2 regions of the Agrobacterium sp. DE0009 genome follow, and region 2 is predicted to be linked to the other one. Evidence: predicted binding sites of a transcription regulator. Region 2 holds the regulator's gene; the other holds the start of a gene.
The links. The regulator PhoB, encoded in region 2, activates phosphate uptake and scavenging genes when phosphate is short. The targets are predictions, from matches to a motif close to TGTCATNNANCTGTCAT.

Region 1 (3,623 bases), 1.3 Mb from region 2:
GTGGGGCAGGCTATTTAAGGCGAGTGAACGGCGCGGGGTTTTCTCCGCGCCGCTTGCTTAAACGCGAAGGCTTGTTGTGGAACGAGCGCATGCCCCTCGCTTCTTCTCCCCGCCGGGAAGAAGTCCGCGGCAGCGGGATGGGGGGGCAAGCGTCGCGATATAAGGAGAGGCTGCCCCCTCATCCGACCCTTCGGGCCACCTTCTCCCCGGCGGGGAGAAGAAATAGGCCGCGCCGTCTCTCAATGCGCTGACCCAATTCATTCAGCAGGTACCGCGTTAAACGCGCCTTCCCAAAACGCCCTACCGATCCCGGAACCGGTTGGTAATCGGATACCGCCTGTCACGCCCAAAATTCTTCTTGGTGATCTTCACACCCGGCGCTGATTGGCGGCGCTTGTATTCGGCGAGATAAAGCAGATGCTCCACCCGGTGCACGGTCGCGATATCATGGCCGCGCGCCAGGATTTCCTCGACCGACATTTCCTTTTCGACAAGGCATTCCAGAATATCGTCCAGCACCGGATAGGGTGGCAGCGAATCCTGATCGGTCTGGTTCGGACGCAGTTCGGCGGATGGAGCCTTCGCGATGATGTTGGCGGGGATCACTTCGCCGGAAGGGCCGAGCGCGCCCGGCGGTACATGGGCGTTGCGCCAGGCGGAAATGGCGTAGACCTGCATCTTGTAGAGGTCCTTGATGGGGTTGAAGCCGCCATTCATGTCGCCATAAAGCGTGGCGTAACCCACCGACATCTCGGACTTGTTGCCCGTCGTCACGACCATGGATCCGAACTTGTTCGAAACGGCCATCAGGATGGTGCCGCGCGTGCGGCTCTGCAGGTTTTCCTCGGTGATGCCCTCTTCCGTGCCCTCGAAAAGTTCTGACAGCGCCGAGAGAAAGCCTTCCACCGGCTCGACGATCGGCACGATATCGTATCGGCAGCCGAGCGCTTTTGCGCAATCTGCGGCATCCTTCAGCGATTCTTCCGAGGTATAGCGGTATGGCAGCATGATGCAGCGCACCCGCTCCTCACCCAACGCATCGACCGCAAGGGCGGCGCAGATCGCCGAATCGATGCCGCCGGAAAGCCCGAGTACCACGCTCTTGAAGCCGTTCTTGTTGACGTAATCCCGAAAGCCCAGCATGCAGGCGCGGTAATCCGCTTCCTCGCCTTCGGGAATCTTCGAAAACGGCCCGCTTTCGCAGCGCCAGCCATCCGCCGTGCGTTTCCAGTCGGTTACGGCAAGCGTCGCCTCGAACTGGCTCATCTGGAAGGCAAGTGTCTTGTCGGCATTGAAGCCGAAGCTGGCGCCATCAAAAACAAGCTCATCCTGTCCGCCCAGCTGGTTGGCGAAAACCAGCGGCAGCCCGCTTTCGATTACCTGTCGGAGCGCCACCTGATGGCGCACGTCCAGCTTGCCGCGGTAATAGGGCGAACCGTTCGGCACCAGCAGAATTTCCGCCCCGCTTTCGGCGAGCGTCTCGCAGACGCCCATGTCGTTCCAGATTTCCTCGCAGATCGGAATACCGATCCTCACCCCGCGGAAATTATAGGGGCCGGAAATCGACCCTTCGGAGAACACGCGCTTCTCGTCGAATTCGCCGTAATTCGGCAGGTCGATCTTGTCGCGCAGCGCAATGATCTTGCCACCATCCAGAAGCGCCACGGAATTGTGCCGACCGGTCTCGCCCTGTCGCGGAAAGCCGATAACGATACCCGGCCCGCCGTCCGCAGTCTCGGCTGCCAGTTCCTCGACAGCCTTGAGGCACGCCTTCAGGAAAGCCGGCTTCAGCACCAGATCCTCAGGCGGATAGCCTGAAATGAACAGTTCGGTCAGAAGCAGAAGATCGGCACCCTGGGTTGCCGCATCGGCCCTTGCCTCACGCGCCTTGGCGAGATTGCCCGCCACGTCGCCAACAGTGGGATTGAACTGCCCGACGGCAATCCGCAGATGGTTCGCTATATCGTGTCTGTCGCTCATGTCCCTTCAATACCGCGCCCGTGATCGCTCCGCAACGCAGCAATTCCCCCTTCACTCATTCGTACGCTTCTCGACACTGCCGCCCTCACGCGAAGGTTATCGCGCCTATATGCGCATTCCTTAAAGTTCATGTCGCGTTCATCGCGCTTATGTGACAGTTACATGACACTTTTGCGACACCCGATTCACCTCCCCGGATCGGCCGTGTCGCCTGAAATACCGGAGTATGGGTTTGAGACATTCGGCGCCAAAAACAACGGCTTCCGAAAAGGCTGGATTTGTCTTTTCGCCTGCGGGACTTAAGAGCCTTTCGAAGCTTGCGGGCACCGCTTCCACGCTTGTCCATCTGGCGATTGCATCGCTGGTGCTCGTCATTTTGCTCGAATGGATCGCTCGTGGTTCGTTGACGGATATTGGCGCATTCCTCACCTCCTCGGCCCGCCCCGGCATGACGACGGTCGCCGCCGTGCTTGCCCTCCTCGTTTTGCTGGATTCGCTGCTTGGCCGACGTTATCTGTCGCTTATCGTGGTCGCACCGCTTTGCGCCCTTGTGGGGCTGATCTCCGCGCAGAAGCAGACCTACCTTTCCGATCCGCTTTATCCATCAGACCTCTTGTTCGGACGGCAGATTGTCGAGCTTCTGCCTACCATGTTGAAGGCGCAGCCGCTGACAGCGCTGCTGGTGGGTCTCGGCCTTTGCGCCATGATCGCCGCTATTGCCGCCCTTTGGCTGCTGGCGCGCCGCCACTCGCCGGTGCTGCGGTTACGGGAGCGGGCCGTGGGCCTTGCACTGACACTTCCGGTGCTCGCTGGCCTCGCCTCGCTGATGGACTACTCGCATTATTCCTGGGCGCGCGACCGGCTCAACATCATCCCGATGATGTGGGACCAGCAGGAAAACTACCGCCATAACGGCTTCCTGCTGGCCTTCGCCTTCAATATTCCGATGGCCAATGTCTCGGCGCCGGAGGGTTACGGCGAAAACAGCGTCGCCGAACTCAACTCCGAACCGGCATCTTTTGCCGCCAACAAGGGTGATTACCCTGACGTCATCATGCTGATGAGCGAGTCTCTCTGGGATCCAACCCGGCTCGAAAACGTGCATCTCTCGACCGATCCCATGCAAACGATCCGCGCCAAACAGTCGGGCCATGTGTTTTCGCCAGAATTCGGCGGCATGACGGCCAATGTGGAATTCGAGGCGCTGACCGGTTTCTCCAACGCCTTCCTGCCCTATGGCAGCATTCCCTATCAGCAATACATCCGTCGTCCGGTACCCTCGCTCGCCAGCTTCTTCCGTGGCGAAGGTTATTCCGCCATTGCCATGCATCCGTTCCAGGAATGGTTCTGGAACCGAAAGCAGGTCTACAAAAACTTCGGCTTCGAGGAATTCCGCTCGGAAGAGACGCTGCCCGCGATGGAAAAACGCGGCAATTTTGCCTCCGACGACGCGCTGATGGACGAGATCATGAAGACCGCCGACAAGGCGCAGAACCCGCTCTTCCTCTTTGCTGTCACCCTGCAGGGACATGGCCCTTACGAGGCTGACCGTTATGCGGACAATACGATCGGCGTGACGGGCGATCTTTCCGCCTCCGCCTCGCAGGCGCTCGCCACCTATTCTCAAGGCGTGGCCGAAGCCG
Region 2 (3,623 bases):
GGTCGAGGAACTGATCCACGAGCTGCGGACAAACTACACCATCGTCATCGTCACGCACTCCATGCAGCAGGCGGCGCGTGTTTCCCAGCGCACGGCCATGTTCCACCTTGGTCATCTTGTTGAGGAAAACGAAACCGACAAGATGTTCACCAATCCGGATGATCAGCGCACGCAGGATTACATCATGGGCCGCTTCGGCTGATACAGGCCGGCGCTTCAAAGAAACCGAACAAGACTGGTGCCGCTGCCGTGTCCCGCTCCGGGCACGGCCTGCAGGCCAAGCCGGAGGACTAGACCGTGAACCAGACAACGACCCATTCGCATATCATGTCCGCCTATGATGAGGAGTTGAAATTCCTCACACGCCGTATTTCGGAAATGGGTGGCCTTGCCGAACAGATGTGTGCCGACGCCGTGCGGGCGCTCGTGAACTCGGATGCCGCGCTGGCGCAGAAAGTCATTTCTGACGACACCATCCTCGATCACGCCGAGCGTGAGATCGGCGACAAGGCAATCGTCACCATCGCCAAGCGCCAGCCGATGGCGGCAGACCTTCGTGAAATCATCGGCACGCTGCGTATTGCAGCCGATCTCGAGCGTGTGGGCGATCTTGGCAAGAACACGGCCAAGCGCGTGATTGCGGTTGCCGGCACCGGCGTGCCGCGCAAGCTTGCCCGTGGTCTCGAACACCTGTCGGAACTGGCGCTGGTGCAGCTCAAGGAAGTCCTCGACGTCTATTCGACCCGCTCCGCCGAGAAGGCCAATGCCATCCGCGAGCGCGATGAGGAAATCGATGCCATGTACACCTCGCTCTTCCGCGAGCTTCTGACCTACATGATGGAAGACCCGCGCAATATAACGACCTGCACGCATCTTCTGTTCTGCGCCAAGAACATCGAGCGCATCGGCGACCATGCCACCAATATCGCCGAGACAATCTATTACATGACCACCGGCAGCCAGCCGGAGGGCGAGCGTCCGAAGGACGACAGTTCCAACACGCTCGGTTCGGTGACCGAGTAAGAGACAGGCAAAGCCTTGCGGAGTTCAGCATATGGTGCCCAAGATTGCAGTTGTGGAAGATGAGGAAGCGCTCAGCGTCCTTCTTCGTTACAATCTCGAGGCTGAGGGATACGATGTCGACACGATACCCCGTGGTGACGAGGCGGAAATCAGGCTTCAGGAACGTACCCCCGATCTTCTCATTCTAGACTGGATGCTGCCTGGTGTGTCCGGTATCGAGCTTTGCCGTCGGCTCAGAATGCGGCCGGAAACGGAACGCCTGCCCATCATCATGCTGACGGCTCGCGGCGAGGAAAGCGAACGTGTTCGTGGCCTCGCAACGGGTGCGGACGATTATGTCGTCAAGCCGTTCTCCACGCCGGAACTCATGGCCCGCGTCAAGGCCATGCTCCGCCGGGCCCGCCCCGAGGTTCTGTCTTCGGTGCTGAAATGCGGGGATATCGAACTGGATCGCGAGACGCATCGCGTTCACCGCAAAAGCCGTGAAGTGCGTCTCGGTCCGACGGAGTTTCGCCTTCTGGAATTCCTGATGACCTCTCCGGGCAGGGTGTTCTCCCGTTCGCAATTGCTCGATGGTGTCTGGGGCCATGATATCTACGTCGATGAGCGTACCGTCGACGTGCATGTCGGACGCCTGCGTAAGGCGCTTAATTTTTCGCACATGCAGGATGTCATCCGCACGGTGCGCGGCGCCGGCTATTCCATGGAAGCCTGAGCGGACGCCATCCGACTGGCGCGTTCCATCAAGGTAATTTTCCGCGAAAACAAAAGGCCCGAAACCGGATTGGTGTCGGGCCTTTTGTTGTGGTTGATCCCGATCCGCTCTGGTTTTGGCACAAAAAAACGGGCCCGAAGGCCCGTAGTTTTTGAGTGTCGAATGCGTGCCGCAACACTCAAGCCTTACGGCGCTCGCTTACCGGCTGATAGGCGAGTTTCGCATGGAACTTGCAATAGGGCGAAGATTCCAGCGCTTCACAGCCGCAGAAATGGAAATCGTCTTTCAAGGGGTCGCCGACCGGCCATTTGCAGGTGCGCTCGGTCAGTTCCGTCAGCGTCAGACGACGGGAGATTGGCGTGACGACGTTTCTGGAAGGAACGTAATCGAGAACTTCCGCGGTCTCGATGCCGACCTCTTCCTGAAGGGCGGTCGCGGCGTTGGAACGCGTCAGGATCCGTGCCGGTGCAGCGTTGACGCGGCCAGCAAAATTCGCCGCGCGAGGGGCAGGGGCAGCAGTCCGCTTGGGCGCTGTGCGCGCCGAAGTGACAGGACCGCCAGCCTTGACGCGACCCGGCAGGTTGAGACGGTGGACCTTGCCAATGACGGCGTTGCGGCTGACGCCGCCCAGCTGCGCTGCTATCTGGCTGGCGCTAAGTCCCTCGGACCACAATTTCTTGAGCTTTTCGACCCGTTCGTCTGTCCAGTTCATGCCGCTTCTCCGCTTTTCGCGTGTATTTTTGGCAGAATCCCTCTCCGTCTCGCGGGTGTGCCGCGAGTGTGGTTTCTGCCTGATTTTTGGTGACTAGTTCCGCCGCATTGCAGTCTAGTAATTAGCGATTAACCTAGTGCCACGCAGACTCCGTGGCAAGAGTCGCGGGAATCATCTCGAATCGATTTTGCGGTTTTCCCCAACTTGCTGGCGAGTTGAGTCAGAAAGGCAACACCTTGGGTCTGGCGCCCAGCCACCTACTAGGGCTTGAGAACCCTAGGGAATACGGACTTTTGTTGACATCGGCAAGCGAAGTGACAATAGTGCCCCTGCCGCCGCGAGGCGGCATTTTTGATTTTCAGGCAAGGGATAACCCTAAGAGCCTATTGACAACCGTCTTACAGCGCATTTGCGCAAGGAGTGATACAGCCATGGCCGAAGCCGCCGCGCCATTGTTCGATACATTTGCAAGAGCCCCCCTGCGTTTTGAGCGAGGCGAGGGCGTCTGGCTGTACACGGAAAGCGGCGAGCGATATCTCGATTTTGCGGCTGGCGTGGCTGTGAATTCGCTGGGCCATGCCCATCCGCACCTTGTGGAGGCGATCAAGACGCAGGCCGAAAAGGTCTGGCACGTCTCCAACCTCTATGAAGTGCCGGGCCAGGAAAAGCTTGCCAAGCGTCTGACGGAAGCAACCTTCGCCGACAAGGTTTTCTTCACCAATTCCGGCGCGGAAGCGCTGGAATGCGCGATCAAGACCGCACGCCGTTACCATTATTCCAAGGGCCATCCTGAGAAGTTTCGCATCATCACCTTTGAAGGCGCCTTCCATGGCCGGACGCTGGCGACCATTGCCGCTGGTGGCCAGCAGAAATATCTCGAAGGTTTCGGCCCCAAGGTTGAAGGTTTCGATCAGGTTCCCTTCGGTGACGTCGATGCGCTGAAGGCCGCCATCACGGCCGAAACAGCAGCGCTGCTGATCGAGCCGATTCAGGGCGAGGGCGGCATCCGCGCGCCGGCGAAGGAATTCCTGCAACTGCTGCGCTCGCTCTGTGACGAGCATGGCATGCTGCTGATCTTCGATGAGGTTCAGACCGGCGTCGGACGTACGGGTAAGCTTTTCGCCTATGAGCACACCGGCGTCGCGCCCGATATCATGGCGGTTGCCAAGGGTA

Region 1: the regulator PhoB is predicted to act here: its motif matches at 2,132-2,148, upstream of FS804_RS01420 (LTA synthase family protein).

What each region holds. Positions count from the first base shown of each region.
Region 1 covers NZ_VEIU01000001.1:268,574-272,196, reverse strand. Annotated here, with positions in the region: gene FS804_RS01430 (glyoxalase superfamily protein) at 1-18, shown strand, start outside; gene FS804_RS01425 (NAD+ synthase) at 301-1,980, opposite strand; gene FS804_RS01420 (LTA synthase family protein) at 2,207-3,623, shown strand, end outside.
Region 2 covers NZ_VEIU01000001.1:1,521,063-1,524,685, reverse strand. Annotated here, with positions in the region: gene pstB (phosphate ABC transporter ATP-binding protein PstB) at 1-202, shown strand, start outside; gene phoU (phosphate signaling complex protein PhoU) at 328-1,023, shown strand; gene phoB (phosphate regulon transcriptional regulator PhoB) at 1,055-1,738, shown strand; gene FS804_RS07690 (GcrA family cell cycle regulator) at 1,917-2,450, opposite strand; gene FS804_RS07685 (aspartate aminotransferase family protein) at 2,882-3,623, shown strand, end outside.